One region of the Pseudomonas sp. YNh genome, then DNA from elsewhere that is predicted to be linked to it. Evidence: predicted binding sites of a transcription regulator. Region 1 holds the regulator's gene; the other holds the start of a gene.
What was found. The regulator sigma-54, encoded in region 1, starts transcription at its own class of promoters, with help from an activator protein. The targets are predictions, from matches to a motif close to ANTGGCATNNANNTTGCTNT.
Positions count from the first base shown of each region.

Region 2: a site for sigma-54 is predicted at 2,782-2,801, ahead of nirB (nitrite reductase large subunit NirB). Genes of this name have one in related genera too.

Region 1 covers NZ_JBBMRJ010000003.1:35,891-41,332, reverse strand. Annotated here, with positions in the region: gene WF331_RS04240 (ZIP family metal transporter) at 1-622, shown strand, start outside; gene WF331_RS04235 (HPr family phosphocarrier protein) at 781-1,053, opposite strand; gene rapZ (RNase adapter RapZ) at 1,073-1,927, opposite strand; gene ptsN (PTS IIA-like nitrogen regulatory protein PtsN) at 1,930-2,394, opposite strand; gene hpf (ribosome hibernation-promoting factor, HPF/YfiA family) at 2,407-2,715, opposite strand; gene WF331_RS04215 (RNA polymerase factor sigma-54) at 2,795-4,288, opposite strand; gene lptB (LPS export ABC transporter ATP-binding protein) at 4,464-5,189, opposite strand; gene lptA (lipopolysaccharide transport periplasmic protein LptA) at 5,190-5,442, opposite strand, start outside.
Region 2 covers NZ_JBBMRJ010000026.1:78,247-83,688, reverse strand. Annotated here, with positions in the region: gene WF331_RS22555 (bifunctional nitrate reductase/sulfite reductase flavoprotein subunit alpha) at 1-2,621, shown strand, start outside; gene nirB (nitrite reductase large subunit NirB) at 2,926-5,442, shown strand, end outside.

The sequences.
Region 1 (5,442 bases):
CGCGTTTTCCCTGATCATTCCGGGTCTGGGCGCGGCCCAGTCCATCGGTTTCAGCCCTTGGGGCGCGGGCGGCCTGATCAGCTTTGGCTTGTTGTTCGGTGCGCTCTGCCTGTTTCTGGTTGACCTAAAAGTGTCTGGCGCCTCACCAGAAGCGCTGGTCGGCACCGACAACCAGCCGGTGATTGCTGCGCGCATCTGGCTGTTTGTGATCGCCATCATCGCCCACAACATTCCCGAGGGCATGGCCATCGGTGTGTCCGCCGGTGGTGGCATGGCCGACGCCGACAGCCTGGCCATGGGCATTGCCTTGCAGGATGTGCCTGAGGGGCTGGTCATTGCGCTGGTGCTGGCCGGGGCGGGCATGTCGCGCTTCAAAGCCTTCTTGATAGGCGCAGCGTCAGGCCTGGTCGAGCCGGTGGCTGCGGTGATCTGCGCCTGGCTGGTGAACATCGCCGAACTGCTGCTGCCGTTGGGCCTGGCCTGCGCGGCGGGGGCAATGCTGCTGGTGGTGACCCAGGAGATCATCCCGGAATCGCGCAGTAACGGCCATCATCGTCTGGCCAGCCTGGGGCTGTGTATTGGCTTCTGCCTGATGATGGTGATGGATACAGCGATGTCCTGATTCATTATCAGGTTTGCGTGTTCCCTGTGGGAGCGGCCTTGTGTCGCGATAGGGCCGCAAAGCGGCCCCGGCAACTTGTGCCTTGTTGCTCAAATTCTGGGACCGCATTGCAGCCCTGTCGCGGCGCAAGGCCGCGCCTACAAGGATCGTGCTGGCTTTTATTCGCCTTCGTCGAAGAAGTTGTTGATCAGCTCGACCAGCGCATCCATGGCGTCGTTGTCCTGCTCGCCTTCGGTGTGCAGGTGCACCTGGGTGCCTTTGCCGGCCGCCAGCATCATCACCGCCATGATGCTCTTGCCGTCCACCAGCTTGTCCGGCGCACGGCCAACCCGCACCTGGCAGGGGAAGCGGCCTGCCACGCCGACGAACTTGGCTGCCGCCCGGGCATGCAGGCCCAGCTTGTTGATGATGGTGATTTCGCGGGCGGGCATCGTGGGGCGGATCCTTGGGCTAGAGGTCGCGGTGGCGGACCTGGACGTTTTTCAGGGATTGCTGCAGCAACTGGCCAAGGCGCTCAGTGATGTACACCGAGCGGTGGTGGCCGCCGGTGCAGCCGATGGCAATGGTGACGTAGGCACGGTTGCTGGCGGCGAAGCGGGGCAGCCACTTGAGCAGATAGCTGGAAATGTCGCTGAACATGTCTTCGACATCCGGCTGTGCGGCCAGATAGTCGATTACCGGTTGGTCGAGGCCGGAGTGCTCGCGCAGCTCGGGCTTCCAGTAAGGGTTTGGCAGGCAGCGCACATCGAACACCAGGTCTGCATCGACCGGCATGCCACGCTTGAAACCGAACGACTCGACCAGGAACGCGGTGCCGGGCTCGGGTTGGTTGAGCAGGCGCAGCTTGATTGAATCACGCAACTGATACAGATTCAGGTTGGTGGTGTCGATCTTCAGGTCGGCCAGGTCGGCGATCGGGCCCAGAAGCTCACTCTCGACCCGAATCGCTTCGGCCAGCGAGCGGTTGGCATTGGTCAGTGGGTGGCGTCGGCGGGTTTCCGAGAAGCGCTTGAGCAGCATGTCTTCGTCGGCATCCAGGAACAGCACATCACACTGGATGTTTCGCGCACGGGCTTCTTCGAGCAATTCGGGGAAGCGCGTCAGGTGGCTGGGCAGGTTACGCGCGTCGATCGACACGGCAACCTTCGGTTGCAGCAGTTCGGTGTTGATCAGCGCTTCTTCCGCCAGTTCCGGCAGCAGCCCGGCGGGTAGGTTGTCAATGCAGTAGAAACCGTTGTCTTCCAGTACATCGAGGGCGGTGCTCTTGCCGGAGCCGGAGCGGCCGCTGACAATGATCAGGCGCATGTTCAGTGCTCGTTCTGTACGTCCAGGACAACCTGGAACAGGGCCTCGTTACTGCTGGCGGCACGCAAGCGATCACGAACCTCCTTGCGATCGAGCATGCTGGCAATCTGGCGCAGCAGTTCCAGATGGGCATCGGTAGCGGCTTCAGGCACCAGCAGGACGAACAGCAGGTCCACGGGCGCGCCATCGATGGCGTCGTAATCGATTGGAGCTTCCAGGTGCAGCAAGGCACTGACCGGTGCGGAACAGCCTTCAAGCCGGCAGTGGGGGATGGCGATGCCATTGCCGAAACCGGTCGAGCCGAGTTTTTCCCGGGCGACCAGTTTTTCGAAGACGTCTTGCATCTCCAGTTCTGGCACTTGGTCGGCGATGACGGTGGCGACCTTTTCCAGGGCGCGCTTCTTACTGCCGCCCGGCACGTTCACGAGTGAACGGCCGGGGGTCAGGATGGTTTCAAGTCGGATCATGGATGAGGGGGATCAGCGTGCAGCTGCACCTTGCAGCAGGCTTTGCTGTTTTTCCTTGTGTTTTTTCAGTTGGCGGTCGAGCTTGTCGGCCAAGGCGTCGATTGCTGCATACATGTCTTGGTCTTCGGCATTGGCAACCACTTCACCGCCGGGAATCTGCAGGGTCGCTTCGACCTTCTGCTGCAGCTTCTCGACTTTCATGATGACCTGCACGTTGGTGATCTTGTCGAAGTGACTCGCTACGCGTTTGAGCTTCTGCTCCACATAATCACGCAGCGGTGGGGTGACTTCTACATGCTGTCCACTGATATTGACTTGCATACAGCTTCTCCTTTGTTGCCCGTGCATAAAGAGGCAGGTCTCGCACCTGCCCCACAAACGCTGTGGCTCATCTCAGGGGCTACATCAGTCGCTTGCGCTCGCTCGACGGTGCGATGCCGAGGGACTCGCGGTACTTGGCGACGGTGCGACGGGCTACCTGGATGCCTTGTGCCTCCAGTAAACCAGCGATCTTGCTGTCACTCAATGGCTTTTTCTGATTTTCAGCCGCAACCAGTTTCTTGATGATCGCGCGAATCGCCGTGGACGAGCATTCTCCGCCTTCGGAGGTGCTGACGTGGCTGGAGAAAAAGTATTTCAGTTCGTAGATGCCACGCGGTGTGTGCATGTACTTTTGCGTGGTAACTCGCGAAATGGTCGACTCGTGCATCCCCACCGCTTCGGCAATGTCATGCAGCACCAGCGGCTTCATCGCTTCGTCGCCGTGGTCGAGGAAACCACGCTGGTGCTCGACGATCTGGGTGGCAACCTTCATCAGGGTTTCGTTACGGCTTTGCAGGCTCTTGATGAACCAGCGCGCTTCCTGCAACTGGTTGCGCATGAAGGTGTTGTCGGCGCTGGTGTCGGCGCGGCGCACGAAACCGGCGTATTGCGGGTTCACCCGCAGGCGCGGTATGGCTTCCTGGTTCAGCTCCACCAGCCAACGGTCGGTATCTTTGCGCACGATGACGTCGGGCACCACGTACTCGGGTTCGCTGGACTCGATCTGCGAACCAGGGCGCGGGTTGAGGCTTTGTACCAGTTCGATGACCTGGCGAAGCTCGTCTTCCTTGATTTTCATGCGCCGCATCAGCTGGCTGTAGTCGCGGCTGCCGAGCAGGTCGATGAAATCGGTGACCAGGCGCTTGGCTTCGGTCATCCACGGGGTATTGGCAGGTAGCTGGCGCAGTTGCAGCAGCAGGCATTCGCCCAGATTGCGGGCGCCGACACCTGCCGGTTCGAACTGTTGGATGCGGTGCAGTACCGCCTCGACTTCGTCCAGCTCGATGTCCAGCTCAGGGTCGAAACCGGCGCAGATTTCTTCGAGGGTGTCTTCCAGGTAGCCCTGGCCGTTGATGCTGTCGATCAGGGTAACGGCGATCAGGCGGTCGGTGTCGGACATCGGCGCCAGGTTCAGTTGCCACAGCAGGTGGCTTTGCAGGCTTTCGCCGGCCGATGTGCGGGTGGTGAAGTCCCACTCGTCGTCATCGTTGCTCGGCAGGCTGCTGGCGCTGGTCTGGTAGATGTCTTCCCATGCGGTATCGACTGGAAGCTCGTTGGGAATGCGCTCGCTCCATTCACCGTCTTCCAGGTTGTCGGCACTGATGGTGCTTTCCTGGAAGCTGTTGTCCTGGGCTTCGGCTGTCGGCTTGTTCTCGGCGTTGTCCGCCATCGGGTCGCTGTTGTCGAAGTCCTCGCCGTCTTCCTGACGTTCGAGCATCGGGTTCGACTCCAGCGCTTCCTGGATTTCCTGTTGCAGGTCCAGGGTGGAAAGCTGGAGCAGACGGATGGCCTGTTGCAACTGCGGTGTCATCGTCAGTTGCTGGCCCATTTTTAGGACGAGCGATGGTTTCATGGCAGGGGCTTGTACCTTGTTCGCCGGCGCGCATGCGCCATCCACTACACGAGGGCGCCGGGGCGCCAGATCAAGCAAGTTTTATGCCTTAAATTGTAGCGTTTGCCTAGAGCACCGTAACAACTTTACCCGCAGTTGTGCGGCTATTTTCCGGTGCTCCAGGCGCGTGCCGGGGTCAGAGACGGAACTCGTGGCCCAGGTAAACCTCTTTGACCAGGTCGTTGGCCAGGATGGTTTCGGCGTCGCCTTCGGCGATCAGTCGGCCATCATTGACGATATAGGCGGTTTCGCAGATATCCAGGGTCTCGCGCACGTTGTGGTCGGTGATCAGCACACCGATGCCCTTGGCCTTGAGATGGTGGATGATCTGCTTGATGTCGCCGACCGAGATCGGGTCGACACCGGCGAATGGTTCGTCCAGCAAGATGAACTTGGGTGCGGTCGCCAGGGCGCGGGCAATCTCGACGCGACGGCGTTCACCACCAGAGAGGCTCATGCCGAGGTTGTCGCGGATGTGGCTGATGTGGAACTCCTGCAGCAGGCTTTCCAGCTCCTTGCGCCGGCCGTCGCGGTCGATGTCCTTGCGGGTCTCGAGGATGGCCATGATGTTGTCGGCCACCGACAGCTTGCGGAAGATCGAGGCTTCCTGCGGCAGGTAGCCGATGCCAGCACGGGCGCGGCCGTGCATGGGCTGGTGGCTGACATCGAGGTTATCGATGAGCACGCGCCCCTGCTCGGCCTGGACCAGCCCGACAATCATGTAGAAGCAGGTGGTCTTGCCGGCGCCGTTGGGGCCGAGCAGGCCGACGATCTGGCCGCTGTCGATCGACAGGCTGACATCGCGTACGACCTGCCGCCCCTTGTAGCTCTTGGCCAGGTGCTGGGCTTTGAGGGTTGCCATTTACTCGGCCTTCTTCTTGGGCTGGATCACCATGTCGATGCGCTGACGCGGTGTAGTCACGTTGCCACCGCGACCGGCGGTCGCCACCTGGGTCTGGGTGTTGTAGACGATCTTCTCGCCTTCGGTGGTGTTGCCTTCGTTCTCGACCTTGGCGCGGTCGGTGAGGATCACCAGGTCTTTCAGCGCCTGATACTGGATGGTCACGCCCCAGCCTTTCATCTTGTCTGGCTTGGCCGCGCTCTGCTGCTGCTCG
Region 2 (5,442 bases), on a different contig from region 1:
CCGTAGAGCCGCCAGGGCAGAGTCTGCCCGACTGGCAGATCATCGCCCGGGTGGCCTGCGCCATGGGCTACGCCGAAGCCTTCGACTACCCCGATGCCGAAGCGGTATATGAAGAAATCCGCCGCTTCCATAACCCCGCCACCGGCTACGACCTGCGCGGCATCGGTTACGCCGAGCTGCGTCAGCAACCACGCCAGTGGCCTTGTGCGCCAGGCCATGGCAGCGATCGCAGCCCATTACGCTACCTGAACGACGGCAGCAGCCAGGCGCTGCTGCACGATGCCCAGGGCGATTGCCCGGCGCTGGCGTTCCCCACCTCCAGCGGCAAGGCCCGCTTCTTCGGCCGGCCCTGGTTGCCGGCACCGGAGTTGCCGGATGACGACTACCCCATGGTGCTGAACACCGGCCGCGTGCAGCATCAGTGGCACACCCTGACCAAGACCGGCAAGGTGCCGGCGCTGAACAAGCTGGAGCCTGGCCCCTTCGTCGAGGTTCACCCAGACGACGCCGTACGGCTTGGCATCGCTGAAAAGGATCAGGTGGCCGTCCGCTCACGGCGCGGTCAAGCCGTACTGCCGGCGCGAATCAGCGACCGGGTCATGCCAGGCAACTGCTTTGCGCCGTTCCACTGGAACGACCTGGTCGGCGAGCAACTGGCAATCAATGCCGTCACCTGCGATGCCGTCGATCCGCTGTCGCTGCAACCCGCTTTCAAACACTGCGCCGTGGCTCTGCAACGGGTCGCAGGCGAGCGTATCCACGCCCTTGACCTGAACGCTGCCATTTCGGAGCCAGCCCGCATGCCCACTGCCACCCTGTCCCGTCTGCTTGGCCTGGACACCTTGCCAGCCCCGGTGCTGGCAGAAGAAGAGCGCCATTACCTGCAAGGTTTCCTGCTGGGCCTGAACCAGGCCCGCGCCGAGCGCGTGCCCAGCCTGCCGGCCAGTGCGCCACTGGCGGCCAACCACCGGCTGTTTATCGACGGCTTGCTGGCCGGGCTGTTCGCCCAGCCTGCGGCACTGCCCGTTGCGGCGTTGGCGGCGCCACGGCATCAGGTGCTGTGGGCCTCGCAGACCGGCAACGGCGAGCAGCTGGCCGAGCGCTGTGCCGAACGCCTGCGCGGTGCCGGCCTGGATGTGCAGCTCAGTTGCATGGAGGCGGTCAGGCCGAGCCAGCTGCAGGGCGCCGCCAGCGTGGTATTGATCGCCAGCACCTTTGGCGATGGCGATGCGCCCGACAGCGCAGCGGCGTTCTGGCACGCCTTGCAGGGCGAGGAGGGCGCCTGCTGCGCCGAACTGCCCTATGCAGTGCTGGCCTTGGGCGACTCCAGTTACGATCAGTTCTGCGGCTTTGGCCGCAAGCTGGACCAGCGTCTGACCGAACTGGGTGGCCGGCGCCTGTTGCAACGGGTGGACTGCGAGCCAGACTTTGACGAAGCGTTCGCAGGCTGGCTTGACGTGTTGCTGCCCTTGCTGGGCAGGGCCGCTGCGCCACCACCGGCGAATGAACCTGCACCCATGGCGGGCTGGAGCAAACAACAACCCTGGCCCGCCACCTTGCTGGAAAACCACCTGCTCAACGGCCCCGGTGCCAGTAAGGAAACACGGCAACTGGTGTTCGACCTGAGCGGTAGCGGCTTCAGCTATGCCGCCGGTGATGCCTTGGGCGTGTGGCCGCGCAATTGCCCGGCGCTGGTCGACGAACTGCTGGCGCTGATGCAGCTTGATGGCCAGGCCATGGTCGAGCTGAAGGGCCAACCTGCCATGCCACTGGCCGAAGCCCTGCACGCGCACCTGGAAATCGCCAAGGTCACCACGCAGCAACTGCAAGCCTTCGCGGGCAGCGCCCCGGGCCTGCAACGTCTACTGCAGCCCGAGTGCAAGGCCGAACTGCAGGACTGGCTGTGGGGCCGGCAACTGGTCGATGTGCTGCGGGCCTTTCCCCAGCAGCTACCGCTGGCCAGCTGGCTTGAACTGCTCAAGCCTTTGCAGCCGCGTCTGTACTCGATCAGCTCCAGCCCGTTAGCGCATCCCGGCCAGGTACACCTGACCGTCTCCACCGTGCGTTATGGCGAGCGCAAGGGCGTATGCTCGGCCTTCCTCGCCGACCGCGCCCAAGCGTTGAAGGTGGCAATTTTCCCGCAGGCGTCCAGGCACTTCCGGTTGCCCGCGGACGACAGCGTGCCGGTGATCATGGTCGGCCCCGGTACCGGCATTGCGCCGTTCCGGGCGTTCCTCGAAGAGCGGGAGGCGCGGGGGGCGAAAGGGGGCAACTGGCTGTTCTTTGGCGAACAGTGCGCCGCTACCGACTTCTATTACCGGGAGCAGCTACAGGCCTGGCAGGCAAGCGGCCACCTGCGTCTGAATACAGCGTTTTCCCGCGACCAGGCCGAGAAGATCTATGTGCAGCAGCGCATGCTGGAGCAGGGCGCGCAGCTGTGGCAGTGGCTGGAAGCGGGGGCGTATTTCTATGTGTGTGGGGATGCGCAGCGCATGGCCAAGGATGTGGATGCGGCGTTGCGGGCGGTCGTGGCTGAGCATGGCGGGATGGATGCGGCGCAGGCGGCTGCCTATGTGGAAGGTTTGAGCAAGGGCAAACGTTATCTGCGGGATGTGTACTGAAGTGCACCGGGATGGGGAGTGATGCACTTGGAATGTGCAATTGCTGTGCTGGCCCTATCGCCGGCAAGCCAGCTCCCACAGGTATCTTACAAACCTCGAAACCTGTGGCGGCCCTTGTGGGAGCTGGCTTGCCGGCGATAGGGCCAGCACAGGAAAAAGGATTGGCACAGTCCCTGCTTTACCTCCAATACAACAAGCCCCACTGATCAACGGCGATCAACCCGGGGGTACACCGTGATGAATACAGGCAAAGGCGCCTGGAGCTTCGGCTCCAGGCGCTTTTTTTTTGATCGAGGATCGGCTTATGAAGGCAACAGCGAGCAGCGGGCAACGAGAGCGACTGGTCATCGTCGGCAACGGCATGGTCGGCCACCATTGCGTCGAACAACTGGTCAGCCGCGGCGCCCTGCAGCGCTTCGAGGTGCAGGTGTTCGGCGAAGAGCGCCAACGCGCCTACGACCGCGTGCACCTGTCCGAATACTTCGGCGGCAGCTGTGCCGAGACCCTGGCCCTGTGCGAGCACGATTTCTACAACGCCAACGGCGTGCACCTGCACCTCGGTGAGGCCGTGCTGGAAATCGACCGTGAGCGCTGCGAAGTAGTCACGGCCGAGGGGCGCTACGGCTACGACCAGCTGGTCCTGGCCACGGGCTCCTACCCCTTCGTGCCGCCGATCGAAGGTTCCAGCGGCAATGCCCGCCTGGTCTACCGCACCCTCGACGACCTCGATGCCATTCGCGCTGCCGCAGCCGGTGCCCGCCGTGGCGTGGTGGTCGGTGGTGGCCTGCTCGGCCTGGAGGCAGCCAACGCCCTCAAGTCGCTGGGCCTGGAAGCCCACGTGGTGGAGTTCGCCCCACGGCTGATGCCGGTTCAGCTGGACAGCGAGGGCGGTGCCGCGCTCAAGGCACAGATTGAAGCGCTCGGTGTGGGCGTGCACCTGTCGCGCGCCACCCAGTCGATCAGCGCCGGTGAAGCCTACCGCTACCGCATGAACTTCGACGGTGGCGAGCATCTGGAAACCGACCTGATCGTGTTCTCCGCCGGTATCCGCCCGCAGGATGCCTTGGGCCGTGGCTGCGGCCTGGACATCGCCGCCCGCGGTGGCGTGGTGATCGACAACCATTGCCGTAGCAGCGACCCGCGCATCTTTGCCATCGGCGAGTGCGCCTCGTGGAACGGTTGCGTGTTCGGCCTGGTCGCCCCAGGCTACAGCATGGCGCGCAACCTGGCGGCTTTGCTGATGGGGGAAGCGGCGGTAGCGTTTACCGGCGCCGACATGTCGACCAAGCTCAAGCTGCTGGGCGTGGATGTCGGCTCGATTGGTGATGCCCATGGCGCCACCCCCGGTTCGCGCAGCTACCGCTTCATCGACGAAGCCAACAGCGCCTACCGCCGGCTGGTGGTGGACGCCAGCGGCAAGCACGTGCTCGGCGCAGTGCTGGTCGGCGACAACAGCTACTACGACACCCTGCTGCAATACGCCCAGAACGGCATCGCCCTGCCAGCCGACCCGGCAGCGCTGATCCTGCCGCAAGGCGGTGGTGCACCGGCCTTGGGCGCCGACGCGCTGCCCGACAGCGCGACCATCTGCTCGTGTCACAACGTCAGCAAGGGCGCGGTGTGCGACGCCATCGACAGCGGTTGCAGCGACCTTGCTGCGGTCAAGGGCTGCACCAAGGCCGGCAGCGGCTGCGGCGGTTGTGCGGCCTTGCTCAAGCAGGTGTTCGAGCACGAACTGACCGCACGTGGCGTAGCGGTGGACAAGAGCCTGTGCGAGCACTTCGCCTACACCCGCCAGGAGCTCTACGGGCTGGTGCGGGTGGAGGGCATCCGCACCTACAGCGAGCTGCTCGCACGCCACGGCAAGGGCCACGTTGGCTGTGACATCTGCAAGCCGGCGGTAGGCAACATCCTCGCCTCCTGCTGGAACCAGCCGATCATGGACCCGGCGCTGGTGCCGCTGCAGGACACCAACGACACCTTCATGGCCAACATGCAGAAGAACGGCACCTACTCGGTGGTGCCGCGTATTCCGGGTGGTGAAATCACCCCCGACAAGCTCATCGTCATCGGCCAGGTGGCCAAGAAGTACGACCTGTACACCAAGATCACCGGCGGCCAGCGCATCGACCTGTTCGGTGCCCAGTTGCACGAGCTGCCGCTGATCTGGGGCGAGCTGATCAAGGCCGGCTTCGAAACCGGCCACGCCTACGGCAAGTCGACCCGCACGGTGAAATCGTGCGTGGGCAGCACCTGGTGCCGTTACGGCGTGCAGGACAGCGTCGCCATGGCCCTGCGCCTGGAAGACCGCTACAAGGGTCTGCGCAGCCCGCACAAGCTCAAGTTCGCGGTGTCTGGCTGCACCCGCGAGTGTGCCGAGGCGCAGAGCAAGGACATCGGCGTGATCGCCACCGACAAGGGCTGGAACCTCTACGTGTGCGGTAACGGCGGTATGCGCCCACGGCATGCCGAGCTGTTCGCCACCGACCTGGACGACGAAACCCTGGTACGCCTGATCGACCGCGTATTGATGTTCTACATCCGTACGGCCGACAAGTTGCAGCGCACCTCGGTGTGGCGCGAGAACCTGGAAGGCGGCCTGGACTACCTGAAGCAGGTCGTGATCGACGATAGCCTAGGGCTCGCCAGCGAGCTGGAAAGCCAGATGCAGCATGTGGTCGACCAGTATGAATGCGAATGGGCCAACGCCCTCAACGACCCCGAGAAGCTCAAGCGCTTCCGTACCTTTGTCAACGATCGCCGCGCTGACCCGGACGTGCACTTCGTGCGTGAACGCGAACAACGCCGGCCAGCGGCGCCG